DNA from 3 places in the Leuconostoc mesenteroides subsp. mesenteroides ATCC 8293 genome. Region 3 is predicted to be linked to each of the others. Evidence: predicted binding sites of a transcription regulator. Region 3 holds the regulator's gene; each other region holds the start of a gene.
The links. Region 3 encodes LexA, which represses DNA repair genes until DNA is damaged. Its sites were predicted from a motif close to CNAACANNTGTTNG; they were not measured.
Positions count from the first base shown of each region.

Region 1 (4,561 bases), 150 kb from region 3:
TGATAACAGTCAGCAAGCCTTAAATGTCATCCAAGGCATATTAGAACTGCAAGAAAATGCCAAAAATGCCGAAGACTTTATGGATGGTGTAACGGGTGATTTGTTTTCTGATCGTGTTTATGCGTTTACACCTCGTGGTGATGTGTTCGAACTGGCTAAAGGTGCCGGACCGTTGGATATGGCGTTTTCAATCCATACAAATATTGGGATTAAAACAACTGGTGCAAAAATAAATGGTCGAATCGTACCACTGGATTATAAAATAAAAACCGGTGATATTATAGAAATTATCACTTCTGCTAATGCTAAACCAAGCCGTGACTGGTTAGAGATTGTTTCGACACGCCGAGCACGAAACAAAATTAAGCAGTATTTTAAGCAGTTGGATAGAGAAGACAACATCGCCGCAGCGCGTGAATTGTTAGCTAAAAACCTAAGAGACAATAATTTCAATCCTGCTGAGATTCTGACGCCAGAAAATATTCAAGAAACCGCAGATAAGATGCACTATCATACGCCAGATGATATGTTGGCAGCAATAGGATTTGGCGATATTGCTGTACCTGGTGTGGCTAATAAATTAACCGAAAAGATACGAGAGGCTAATGAGGAAGCTGCTACAGCAGAATTACAGCGTGAAATGCTGGAGGAAGGCCACGAAATCACTCGTGATGAAACAGCTTTCACCAAACGACAAAAATCAACGGCTGATGATATTGTTATTGCAGGAGTGGATAATTTATTAGTACGTTTAGGTCGATGTTGTACACCAGTTCCAGGAGACGATGTTAAAGGTTATATCACGAAGGGACGTGGTATTTCTGTTCATCGTGTGGGGTGCCCAAATATTCGAGCCGCTCAACTTCAAGGACAACGTCTTGTGGATGTACAGTGGGAAGATGAAAATGGCTCAAAACCTAATTATGATGCTGATTTGACTGTTCATGGTGAAAATCGCGGTGGATTGCTAAACGATGTACTTCGTAGTGTTAATGGACGAACGCGCTATGTTAATTCTGTTAACGGTCATGTGACAAAAAACGGGATGGCGCAAGTTTCTCTATCAATAGGTGTCAAAAATTCAGAACAGCTGACAGCAATTATGGATTCTCTAAACAATCTACCAGCAGTATACGATGTGGAACGCACATTTCATTAAAATATGTCAAAATATGTTGATAAGCCTCAAATAAAACAATTTTGAGGCTTTTTATGATAAAAATTGTGTCAAAACTGGAAGACGTTTGAAAGTTCTTGATACGATATCGTTTTTCACGTATGATGTTAGCAAGTAAATGTATTTTTAGAATGGAGATAGCATGAAAGTTGTATTGCAACGCGTAAGCAAAGCTAGTGTTAAAATTGACGACCAAGTAAAAGGAGCAATTAACAAAGGATATGTATTGTTAGTTGGCGTTGCTGACGGTGACGAGCAAGCAGATATAGATTATTTAGTTCGGAAAATACATAATTTACGAATTTTTGAAGATGAAAGCGGCCGGATGAATCGTAGTATCGAAGACGTTTCTGGCGCTATTTTATCTATCTCACAATTTACGTTGTTTGCTGATACTAAAAAAGGAAATCGTCCAAGTTTTACCAAGGCAGGGGCACCAGAATTTGCGACTGTTATGTATAATCAATTCAATGCGACATTAAGGGAAAGTGGATTACAGGTTGAAACTGGAGAATTTGGAGCGGATATGCAAGTTAGCTTAACAAACGATGGACCGGTGACAATTTTATTCGATACAAAAAGCGCTCAATGAGCGCTTTTCTTGTGGTTATAATACCAGCCAAATGGTATAGTACTTTCTGTACCATTTCTGATTCGGGAAATATTTGTACGATGGCGGTAGAAAACAAAAATTGTTAATATGGTAGCAACTATCGTTAGTATCCAATCATGATAGTATAGTGATATTAGGACGGCGCATGAGAAACTAATCATAGAGCTCAGAGATACCATTGAACTAATTGACAATAAAATAACGAAAATACTAATGATGATGATGAAAAATATGGGATTATAGGCAAGTAATACACCAGCTGAAGTAGCAACTGCTTTACCACCTTTAAAGCCAATCCAGATGGAGAACGTGTGTCCCAGTATAGCACCAATACCCACTAACATTGGATTAATGCTACTATGGAACAATAAGGGAAGCAAGCCTGCTGCCGTACCTTTAAGCATATCAAGTGCCAGCACAGTTATGCCAGCTCGGATACCCAAAACACGGAATGAATTGGTAGTACCAATGTTACCTGACCCCTCATCGCGAATATCTTTATGGTAAAAGATTTTACCTACCCAAAATCCTGGGACTAGAGATCCGCTCAAGTAAGAGAGTATAAACATTAATATAGTAGTAAACATAAAAAAACCCCTTTAATATAAAAGCAAGTACAAGTTTACCATATATTTAAGTAGTATATGGCATAACTTATTGAAAATAAAATATTGACACTTGTCAGAAACAAGATTTTCATCTATGATAAAATAGATTGACATTAGCGCACGAACACTGGTTCGTGTATCGAAGGATAGATTAATATGCCAGAAAAAAATCATTATGATTCAGATTCAATAAAAATTTTAGAAGGACTTGAGGCCGTTCGTAAACGTCCAGGAATGTATATCGGTTCAACAGATGGTCGTGGTTTGCACCACTTGGTCTATGAAATCGTTGACAATGCTGTTGATGAAGCACTTGGTGGCTATGGAAATGAAATTCGCGTTACGATACATGATAATAACGCTATCACCGTACAAGACTTTGGCCGTGGGATGCCAATTGGCATGCATGAGTCTGGTAAACCCACACCAGAAGTTATTTTAACAGTTTTACATGCCGGCGGAAAGTTTGGGCAGGGTGGCTATGCGACTTCCGGTGGGTTACACGGTGTTGGTTCTTCTGTTGTTAATGCATTGTCGGAGAGCTTAACGGTAACCATTGTTCGCGAAGGCCATAAGTGGCAAGAAGAATTCGTGAATGGTGGTAATCCAGTTGGTACCTTACGAGATTTAGGTAAAACTAAGGAACCAACAGGGACAACGGTTACTTTCAAGCCAGATGCGACAATTTTTAGTGCTACGGTTTATAAATTTGATATTTTAGCAGAACGTTTGCGTGAATCGTCGTTCTTAATGAGTGGTGTTAAGTTTACGTTAACCGACGAAAGAGTTGATCCGGTTCGTGTTGAAGAATATCATTATGAAAAAGGTCTTGAAGCGTTTGTTGGTTTTCTGAATGAAGACAAAGAAACTATCGGACCAGTTATGACCTTTGAGGGTGAACAAGAGAGTATTGTTGTTGATGTTGCAGCGCAGTACAATGATGGTTACTCTGAAACACTTCTTTCATTTGTTAACAATGTCCGTACACAGGATGGTGGAACCCACGAAGTCGGTTTCCGAACTGCGTGGACAAAGGCTTTTAATGAATATGCACGAAAAGTCAACTTACTAAAAGATAAAGATAAAAACTTAGAAGGCACGGATGTCCGTGAAGGATTATCAGCTGTTATTTCATTGCGTGTTCCAGAACAGTTTTTGCAGTTTGAAGGACAGACCAAAGATAAACTAGGAACGCCAGAGGCACGTGGTATTGTTGACTCTGTGGTTAATGAAACTCTTGGACGCTTCTTAATGGAAAATGGTGACTTCGGACAAAACTTAATCCGTAAGGCACTTCGCGCGCGCGAAGCTCGAGAAGCAGCTCGTCGCGCCCGCGACGAAAGTCGCACTGGTAAAACTAAAGGGGCGAAAGATCGTCTGCTTTCCGGGAAGCTAGCACCTGCCCAATCTAAAAATGCTGATAAAAATGAGCTCTTTCTAGTCGAGGGTGATTCAGCCGGGGGCTCTGCAAAGCAAGGTCGTGACCGTAAGTTCCAAGCCATTTTGCCGCTACGTGGAAAAGTACTAAACACTGAAAAAGCTAAGTTAGCAGATATTTTAAAAAACGAAGAAATATCAACATTGATTTATGCTATTGGTGGCGGTGTTGGAACTGATTTTAAAGTTGAAGATGCTTCATTTAACAAAATTATCATTATGACAGATGCCGATGATGATGGCGCGCACATTCAAACCCTACTACTAACATTCTTTTATAAGTATATGCGGCCATTAATTGAAGCTGGGCGTGTCTACATAGCCTTACCACCATTATACCGCGTCAAGTACTCTTCCAAGAAAATAGAAGATCAATTTGCTTGGACTAATGATGAGTTAGAATCAATTACCAGTCAGAGTGATGCACGTTATGAATTAACACGGTTCAAGGGACTTGGTGAGATGAATGCGCCATTATTATGGGAAACGACAATGGATCCCGAATCAAGAACATTAATACGTGTTAAAATTGATGACGCTGTGTTAGCTGAAAAACGTGTCACTACATTGATGGGTGATAAAGTTGATCCGCGGCGTGAATGGATTGAAGCCAATGTTCACTTTACATTGGATGAAGCCGGGTCAATTCTAGACACAGTTGATGGGGATGACACAAAGTCTAGTGATGTTTTTGAAAAAGCGCGCAATCAAGAAACTGGTACAAAA
Region 1 is NC_008531.1:1,347,585-1,352,145, reverse strand. It holds gene LEUM_RS06670 (RelA/SpoT family protein) at 1-1,159, shown strand, start outside; gene dtd (D-aminoacyl-tRNA deacylase) at 1,320-1,769, shown strand; gene plsY (glycerol-3-phosphate 1-O-acyltransferase PlsY) at 1,763-2,377, opposite strand; gene parE (DNA topoisomerase IV subunit B) at 2,555-4,561, shown strand, end outside.
Region 1: the regulator LexA is predicted to act here: its motif matches at 2,520-2,533, upstream of parE (DNA topoisomerase IV subunit B).

Region 2 (4,561 bases), 570 kb from region 3:
CATTTTTTTGGCTTGGCAAGTACGTTTTTTGTTTGAACCAATTCGTGCATTATTTACGGCTGTCGGTGCACCTATAATGATAAGCGGTGTGCTGTATTATTTGCTGAGTCCGATTGTCGGTCTTCTGGAAAAATATGTGCATTTACCAAGAAACTTATCGATTGGTGTGGTCTTGATTGTCTTATTAGCTATCATTGGAGTAGCCATTGCTGCTATTGTCATGGTATTGCGCAATCAAGTCATTCAATTTATCGATAACTGGCCAAATTACTGGAAAACCAGCGAAGCTTTTATTAATGAGACCTTTGCCAGTGAACAATTTAAGTTTATCAGAGATTATTTGAATCATACGAATTCTGATCTTAATCAAAATGTATTAGATTGGAGCAAAAAATATTTGACAAGCGGGGTTGCAGGCATCAGTTCGTTTGCATCAATCCTTACATCAATTGGTGTGACAATTGTTTCGACGCCGTTTATTCTTTATTATATGCTGTTAGATGGACACAAATTTTCGTCATTTGTTTCTAGTAAGTTTCCAAATAACTCACAACTATCAGTACGCTACTTATTAACGGAAATTAGTAAGCAAATCGCTCAATATATTCGTGGACAACTTGGTGTTGCACTCGCTGTAATGATTATGTTTTCCATAGGGTATACCATTATTGGTTTGCCGTACGGTATTTTATTAGCGCTGATGGCAGGCTTCTTTAACTTAATCCCGTATGTTGGATCAATTATTGCACAAGTGCCAGTTTTCACAGTTGCTTTGATTGCTGGTGGCCCAAAAATGCTAATATTAGCTATTATCGTACTAGCTATTGAACAACCGATTGAAGCACATGTTATTTCACCAAAAATTCTCGGGGAGGCGTTATCAATTCACCCTGTTACTGTTATCGTTGTGTTATTGAGCAGTGGACATATTTTTGGTGTATTAGGTATTGTGTTAGCGGTGCCATCATATGCTGTAGCTAAAGTGTTTGTTACACACATCTATGATTGGTGGCGTGCAAACTCAGATTTATTTGAAGTAGAGGAAGTAGCTGAAAAATGACGAATCATATTGTTTTATTTGAACCTTTAATGCCTGCTAATACGGGAAATATTGCTCGTACGACTGCTGGAACTGATGCAGTCTTACATTTAATTGAACCGTTGGGGTTTGAACTTGATGACAAACACGTTAAACGTGCCGGGTTAGATTATTGGGATCATGTAAAGTTGGTGAAACACCCAAGCTTGCCTGATTTTCTAGACACTTTAGCAGAAACAGACAACTTATACTTGGTTTCTAAATTTGCTAACCAAGACTACACACAGCCTAATTACGCACAAAATGATACTGACAATTACTTCTTATTTGGAAAAGAAACCACAGGGCTACCAGAAGTATTTATGCGTCAAAATCCGGAGAAGGCTATTCGTATCCCACAGGATGATTCACATGTTCGTTCGTTGAATTTATCGAATACTGTCGCAATTGTGCTTTATGAAGCATTGCGCCAGCAATCTTTTTCAAATTTAGAAACAACTCACACATACGAGCAAGACAAACTGAAATAAACAGTTGACAGATATAAATTTCCCTGATAAACTAATATAGTTGTTTCGTTACAATGAACAACTATTGACCATGGCTCGTTGGTCAAGTGGCTAAGACGCTGCCCTTTCACGGCGGAATCGAGAGTTCGATTCTCTCACGAGCTACTAAAAAGCGCAACTCTGGTTGCGTTTTTTTGTGTTTAAAAATTAAATTTTTGAAATAGAGTTAAGCAAAGCTTAAGAATTTGATGTGAACATTTGTTCGAGTTTCAAAAATGATAAAATAAAGTGTTAGAATGAACTGACTAAGAGGTGGAACTTTGGCGACAAGAAAGACTACACAAAGACGGCGTACAACACGTGGTAAAAATAGTAAAAAAAAGAACCCTTTAGTTCAAAACCTATGCTTCTTGGGTGGTATTGTCTTAGGTATACTAGGTATATTTAAGCTTGGCATATTAGGGGTATTTATTGCTGACATTTTCCGTTTTTTCTTTGGAAACATGTATCTTGTGATTTTAATACCTATGACATTATTTTTAGGGTACTATTTTATTACTCGAAAAACACCTAAAATAGCAACTCATTTTTGGGTTGGCGCTTTTATGATGTTCATTGCTATTGAGACAATTTCATCATTGTTATTTTTTGAATACACACTAAAAAATGCAGATGGATATGTTGGCGAAGTGGTGCGGTTAATTGGTCAAGATTTTGTCAATCAATCAGCAAACACACCGGTTGGCGGTGGTATAATCGGCGCGGCATTATATCATCTACTGTTTATGTTAATGTCTAGCATTGGCACGTGGATTGTAACAATAATCTTATTATTCAGTGGTATTGCAATCTTTTTCCGTATTCCAGCTCGTGACATTGTTCAGCAAGGTGTTGAAAAAGCTCATGAAGGGGTTACTCATATTCAGGAAAAACGAGCTAATGAAAAGCCAACCCGACAATCGCTTTTCAAACGTGATAGACACAAGAAAGATATTACTGATTATGGAGATGATCCATTAGGTGTGAGCCGAGATGATAGTTTGTCAACCGATGTTCTCCCAAAAATAGAAAAAGACGTCAATCCACCTAGTGTTCATGAAAATTTCAATGAGCCTGAAATTAAATGGAATGGTCCTATAGCGCCTCAACCAACAAAAAAGTCTTCCAAAGATCAGGCCGAAAAGACTTCTGTTAGTGATAGCGAAGTTTCTACAGATATGTTGGAAAAAGAAAATCCGGATTACCAGTTACCAACTGCTGACCTATTAACGCAATTAGCGCCTACAGACCAAACAAAAGAGTTTAAAGGTTTAACCGACAAATCGCGTCTTGTCCATGATACGCTGCAAAGCTTTGGTGTTGAGGCGGAAGTGACCAGTGTCTCATTAGGACCTACGGTAACTCAATATGAGTTGAAACCAGGGCAAGGCGTTAAAGTAAATCGAATTGCTAATCTATCGGATGATTTAGCATTGGCATTAGCTGCAAAATCAATACGAATTGAGGCGCCAATCCCCGGTAAACCCTATGTTGGTATAGAGGTTCCTAATGATACTCAGGCAACTGTTGGATTCCGAGACATGATTGAGAATGCGCCATTTGATGATAATCCACTCAATGTGCCACTTGGCCGAGATGTAACAGGAAATATTATCATGGCAGACTTATCGGCTATGCCTCATTTGCTTATTGCTGGATCTACTGGATCTGGAAAATCAGTAGGGCTTAATGGTATTATTGTATCTATCCTTTTGCGTGCAAAACCTAATGAAGTTAAATTAATGATGGTTGATCCAAAAGTTGTTGAGTTATCTATTTATAACGGGATACCACACTTGCTGACACCAGTTGTTTCGGAGCCCCGTAAAGCAGCGAAGTCTTTGCAAAAAGTTGTTGACGAGATGGAAAATCGTTACAAGCTTTTAGCTCAATTTGGAAAACGTAATATTGGTGAATATAATGCGGCGGTTGAAAAGCAGAATGCTGAAGCTAAGGAAACAGATCAGCCAATTATGCAACCAATGCCATATATTGTTGCTATTGTAGATGAATTCGCTGACCTAATGAGTACGGTGGGTAATGAAATTGAAGTTTCTATCGCGCGCCTTGGTGCTAAAGCTCGTGCAGCCGGTATTCACATGATTTTGGCCACACAGCGACCTGACGTTAAAGTGATTAACGGTACTATAAAAAGTAATATTCCTGGTAGAATTGCTTTTAGAACAGCTTCTGGAATTGATTCACGCACTATTCTGGACAGTAATGGTGCTGAGAAGCTGCTCGGAAAAGGGGATATGATTTTTGCACCGCCCGGTAAGCCGACACAACGTGTTCAAGGTGCATTTATTAGTAACACTGATGTGACTAATATTGTTGAATTTGTTAAGTCACAACAAGAGGTTCAGTATTCCGATGCAATGACTGTTACAGATGAAGAGATTGCTCAAGATAATTCGGAAAATGCTGATGGAAATAGTGATGATGAGTTATTCCAAGAAGCTTTGCAATTTGTTATTGAACAACAAAAAGCCTCAACATCACTGTTACAACGTCGTTTCAGGATTGGTTATAATCGAGCCGCTCGATTAATTGATGATTTGGAAGCAGGCGGTTACATTGGACCAGCAGACGGATCACGGCCAAGACACGTCAATATTTCAGATGGTAGCTCTGGGATAGAAAGTTAGCATTAGTTTCAAACTAAGTAGTATGATTATATTTTTTGAGTAGAATTAAATGATTAAGCAAACAGGAGAATAATAAAAATGGCACTTACAAAAAATCAAATTGCTGCACTACAAAATGTTTTTGATAATGGTATTTTAGATCATGATGTCGAGGCATTAGAAGCGCTAAAGATTGTATTAGCAGATTTAAAAAAATAATTGCAACACAGCAAAAAAAATGTTATGATGTTTCTCAGAAACATTGATAAGGACAACTCGATTGTCATGCACTTAAAGAGAGTTCATGTTTGGTGAAAATGAGCAGTGCATACATAAGAGACTACCTT
Region 2 is NC_008531.1:624,837-629,397, forward strand. It holds gene LEUM_RS03205 (AI-2E family transporter) at 1-1,060, shown strand, start outside; gene LEUM_RS03210 (tRNA (cytidine(34)-2'-O)-methyltransferase) at 1,057-1,569, shown strand; tRNA gene LEUM_RS03215 (tRNA-Glu) at 1,642-1,713, shown strand; gene LEUM_RS03220 (FtsK/SpoIIIE family DNA translocase) at 1,869-4,235, shown strand; T-box leader at 4,468-4,561, shown strand, end outside.
Region 2: the regulator LexA is predicted to act here: its motif matches at 1,800-1,813, upstream of LEUM_RS03220 (FtsK/SpoIIIE family DNA translocase).

Region 3 (4,561 bases):
CGTAATAATACCACAGTTAATTTTGGTGAGCCAATTATTATTGATCGTAAAGACCGATTGAACAAGGAAAATATTGCTAAATATACTGAGCAGATGCAAGCAGCTTTCCAAGAATTAGATGCTGAGATTGACCCAACTTGGAAATATGTAGATCCAAAACGTTCAGAAAAAAAATAAGCCGATTGGCTTATTTTTTTTGCGAATTGGCACTTTGTTGCTTCATCTGAGCCATCATTTGGTTCAATTTCTTTTGAGATGGTTTTTGTCCCATTGACATCATCATTGATTTCATCATTTCTTCTGAAATAGGTGGGTTTTTTGCAAGATAACTCTTCATTGAGTTACGTGCCAAGAAAAAGCCACCGACCAAACCAATAATTAAAGTTAACACTGCAATCAAAATTGCTAGCCATGTGCTAATCATGCATATTCTCCTTACTAAAATGTCTGATAATTATTATAGCACAGCCAGCAAAGGCGTGCTATAATAACTTGCAGAGTTAACGTTTTCAATATGAACCATTTTGTTCGTTATAAAAATAAATAACACGAATTTTTTATTATTTATTTAATATTAGGTTGAATTTTTAAAAAAATAACGAACAAACGTTTGATTTGTTCGTGTTTTTCCGTTATACTGATGATAGTAAATTTAACAAGTAGGAAACCCATCATGGCAATTACACAAGAAAGCAAACAAATTCAAGTGCTTCGATTTATTCATGAAGCACAATCAGAAAATGGTTACCCACCAACCGTCCGAGAAATTGGTGAAGCTGTTGGATTATCATCTTCTTCAACTATTCACGGTCACATCGAACGTCTGGTAAAAAAAGGTTATCTTTTAAAAGATGCTTCTAAACCAAGAGCTCGTGCGATTGAAGTAACCGATATTGGTTTAGAGATGCTTGGGATTTCAACCACACCCGGAAAAATTCCGGTACTTGGAATGGTTACAGCGGGTACACCAATTTTGGCAGTAGAAGAAGAAGCAACTGAATTTTTCCCTATCCCAGATAATTTAATGCAATTTGATGGTGACCTATTCATGCTTAATGTTCATGGTGATTCAATGGTTAACATTGGCATTCTAGATGGAGACAAAGTTATCGTACGTAAGCAAGAGAATGCTGATAATGGTGATGTTGTTGTCGCAATGAATGATAACAATGAAGCGACAGTTAAGCGTTTTTTCCGTGAAGCCGATCATTATCGCTTACAACCTGAAAATAACAGCATGGCGCCAATTATTTTGCAAAAAGTCTCTATTTTAGGAAAAGTAATCGGACTGTATCGCGACGCTATTTATTAAAAACCAAATAAAAAGGCTCATCTCTGATGAGCCTTTTTATTATGCTTGCCAAGCATTTGGATTTTCCTTCCAGTTTTGTAAGGTTTCAACTTGTGATTTATCGAGATCCCCACGCTTAACGGCTGTTTCAATTAGTTGTGAATATGTTGTCAGTGAGTTAAATGTTAGTCCTGCTTCAGCAAAATTTTTTTTACCAGCTGGTAATTCATAAGAAAATATGGAAACAACACCAAGGACACTTGCTCCCTCCTTACGCACCGCATTTACTGCGGCCAACACAGACCCACCTGTTGATATCAAATCATCAATCAGAACGACTTTACGATTTTTTACCAATGCACCTTCCGTTTGACGACCTGCCCCGTGATCTTTGGGTTTTGAACGTACATAGACCATTGGTTTATTTAATTCTTCAGCTACCCAAGCTGAATGTGGAATACCTGCAGTAGCCACTCCACCAATAATCTCAACGTCACTATATTCTTTTTTTATTAGTTCAGACAGCCCTTTGTATATATTTTGACGTACCGAAGGGAAACCAATGGTCATCCGATTATCTGTATATATTGGACTCTTAATACCCGAGGCCCACGTGAAAGGTTCTTCTGGCGAAAATTTTACGGCACCAATTTCAAGTAAATCATTAGCTACTTGTTGTTTATAGTCTGTCATTTATTTTCTCCATTCATTGACAACACATTGATATGCAGCCACTGGGTTGGTCGATTGTGTAATTGATCGACCAACAACTAATCCAGTTGAATTCAATTTCTTGGCTTCCGCTGGCGTAGTTACACGCACTTGATCTCCAGCTTCATCACCAGCTAAACGAATACCAGGTGTGATACGTAAAAATCGATCATTCGTGTGTGACTTAATTAAACCAGCCTCTAAGGGTGAACTAATTGTCCCGTCTATGCCCACCGAGTAAGCAAGCTCAGCCAAATGTGCAACACTTTCTTCAATAGTTGCTGTGGTTAATTGTATCTCTTGTATCTCAGCTTCAGAAAAAGAAGTTAGCTGCGTCACTGCAAGTAATTTTAACGCTTCACTTTTATTGGCAACAGCTGCTTCTAGCATTTTTTTCCCTCCAGCTGCATGCAGAGTTAAATATTGTACATCTAGTTTTGATATATTAGCGACTGCACGACCAACAGTGTTTGGAATATCGTAAAGTTTTAAATCTAAGAAAATCGTATAGCCCAATGCACGTAGTTCTGTGATGAACTCTGGTCCCGTACGATAAAAAAGTTCCATACCAACTTTCAATGCTGGCTTTTCTACTAAATCTGAAAAAGGCTTCAAAAATTTGTAAGTAGTAGTTGCATCAGGAAAGTCCAAAGCAATAAAAACTGGCTGTTCTGTCATTATGATCCTCCTATGTACATAAGCCGAAGCTTATTTGAAAAAGTTTAGTGCATTTCTTTCACTGTAAAACTGCGCGACTCTAATACTTCTAAGAAGGCACTAACTGTGTCTAAGGCAGTAAACAAAGGCACGGCATTTTCAATCGCAGCATTTCTAATCAAGCGGCCATCGCTTTCAGCACGGTCATCTGCTTGAGTTGTGTTAATAACAACCTGCACTTTTTGTTGACGCAGTGCTGCAACCGCATTATTATCTGATTCCGAAATTTTATCGAGTACTTCCACAGGCAAGTCATTGTCTGACAAGTAAGCACCCGTACCGGCAGTTGCAAACAAAGCAAATCCCAAATCATTGAATCTCTTTGCTAATTCGAGCGCCTCTTCTTTGTCATCATCAGCAACTGTGAATAAGACATTGCCGTAACGTGGTACTTTAATGTTAGAAGCAATAAAGGCCTTATACAACGCCTTGGACAGGTTAATATCTGACCCCATGACTTCACCAGTAGACTTCATTTCTGGGCCGAGCAAAGAATCAACATCGGGCAACTTTGTGAACGAGAATATTGGTGCTTTAACGTGCACCATATCATCGTTAGGAACAAGTCCCGTCTCAAATCCCATTTCTGACAATTTTTCACCTAACATAACTCTTGTTGCTAATTGAGCGAGCGGAAGATGCGTGACTTTCGATATGAACGGTACTGTACGTGATGCACGTGGATTTACTTCGATAACATATGCCGTATTTTCATGGATAACAAACTGCACGTTCATCAACCCTATTGTGTTCATAGCTTTAGCCAAATTAATAGAGGCTTGCACCATTTCATCTTGAACCTTTTGTGACAAGTATTGTGGTGGGTAAACTGACATAGAATCCCCTGAATGGACCCCCGCCCGTTCAATATGTTCCATAATACCGGGGATTACAGCTGTTTCACCATCTGACAAAACATCTACTTCTGCTTCTTGTCCCACTAAGTACGAATCAATCAATACCGGATGATCATTTGAAACCTTGACCGCACGCTGCATGTAGTCCTGGAGTTCATCGTCAGAAGAAACAATTTCCATTGCTCGACCACCCAAAACGTATGAAGGACGAATCAATACAGGATATCCAATGGATTGTGCAGCTGCTAATGCACAGTCTACTGTGGTTGCTGTTTTACCAACAGGTTGTGGTAAAGCAAGTTCTTTTATGACCTGATCAAATGCTTCACGATCTTCGGCACGATTTAGATCCTCTACAGAGGTTCCTAAAATGTTTACGCCATTGTCTAACAAAGGTTGAGCTAAATTAATTGCAGTTTGTCCGCCGAATTGCACCACCACACCGACTGGATTCTCTAAATCAATCACATTGAGAACATCTTCCAAGGTAAGTGGTTCAAAATACAATTTATCTGAGATAGAGAAATCCGTTGAAACGGTTTCTGGATTAGAATTCATAATAATCGCTTCATATCCAGCCCGTTGAATAGCCTTAACAGCATGAACAGTTGCATAATCAAATTCAACACCCTGCCCGATGCGAATCGGTCCAGAACCTAGTACAAGTACCGATTTTTTTGTACTAATAATCGATTCATTTTCCTGTTCATAGGTTGCATAATAATACGGTGTTGCCGATTCAAATTCTGCCGCAACAGTATCAACCATTTTATAAACTGGCTTAATTTTTTTATCTTTGCGTAGTGTTCTAATATCAGCAGCTGTCTTGCCCCAGATTTTAGCAATTGTTTCGTCAGCAAACCCATTCTTTTTAGCATATTGCAACTGATCAATATCTCCAACATGGCTGGCAAGGTCTTGCTCAATTTCGATAACATGCAATACTTTATCCAAGAAGAATTCATTGATTAGTGTTTTATCATGA
Region 3 is NC_008531.1:1,199,450-1,204,010, forward strand. It holds gene LEUM_RS05870 (lysophospholipid acyltransferase family protein) at 1-177, shown strand, start outside; gene LEUM_RS05875 (YneF family protein) at 188-424, opposite strand; gene lexA (transcriptional repressor LexA) at 674-1,312, shown strand; gene pyrE (orotate phosphoribosyltransferase) at 1,352-1,984, opposite strand; gene pyrF (orotidine-5'-phosphate decarboxylase) at 1,985-2,680, opposite strand; gene carB (carbamoyl-phosphate synthase large subunit) at 2,725-4,561, opposite strand, start outside.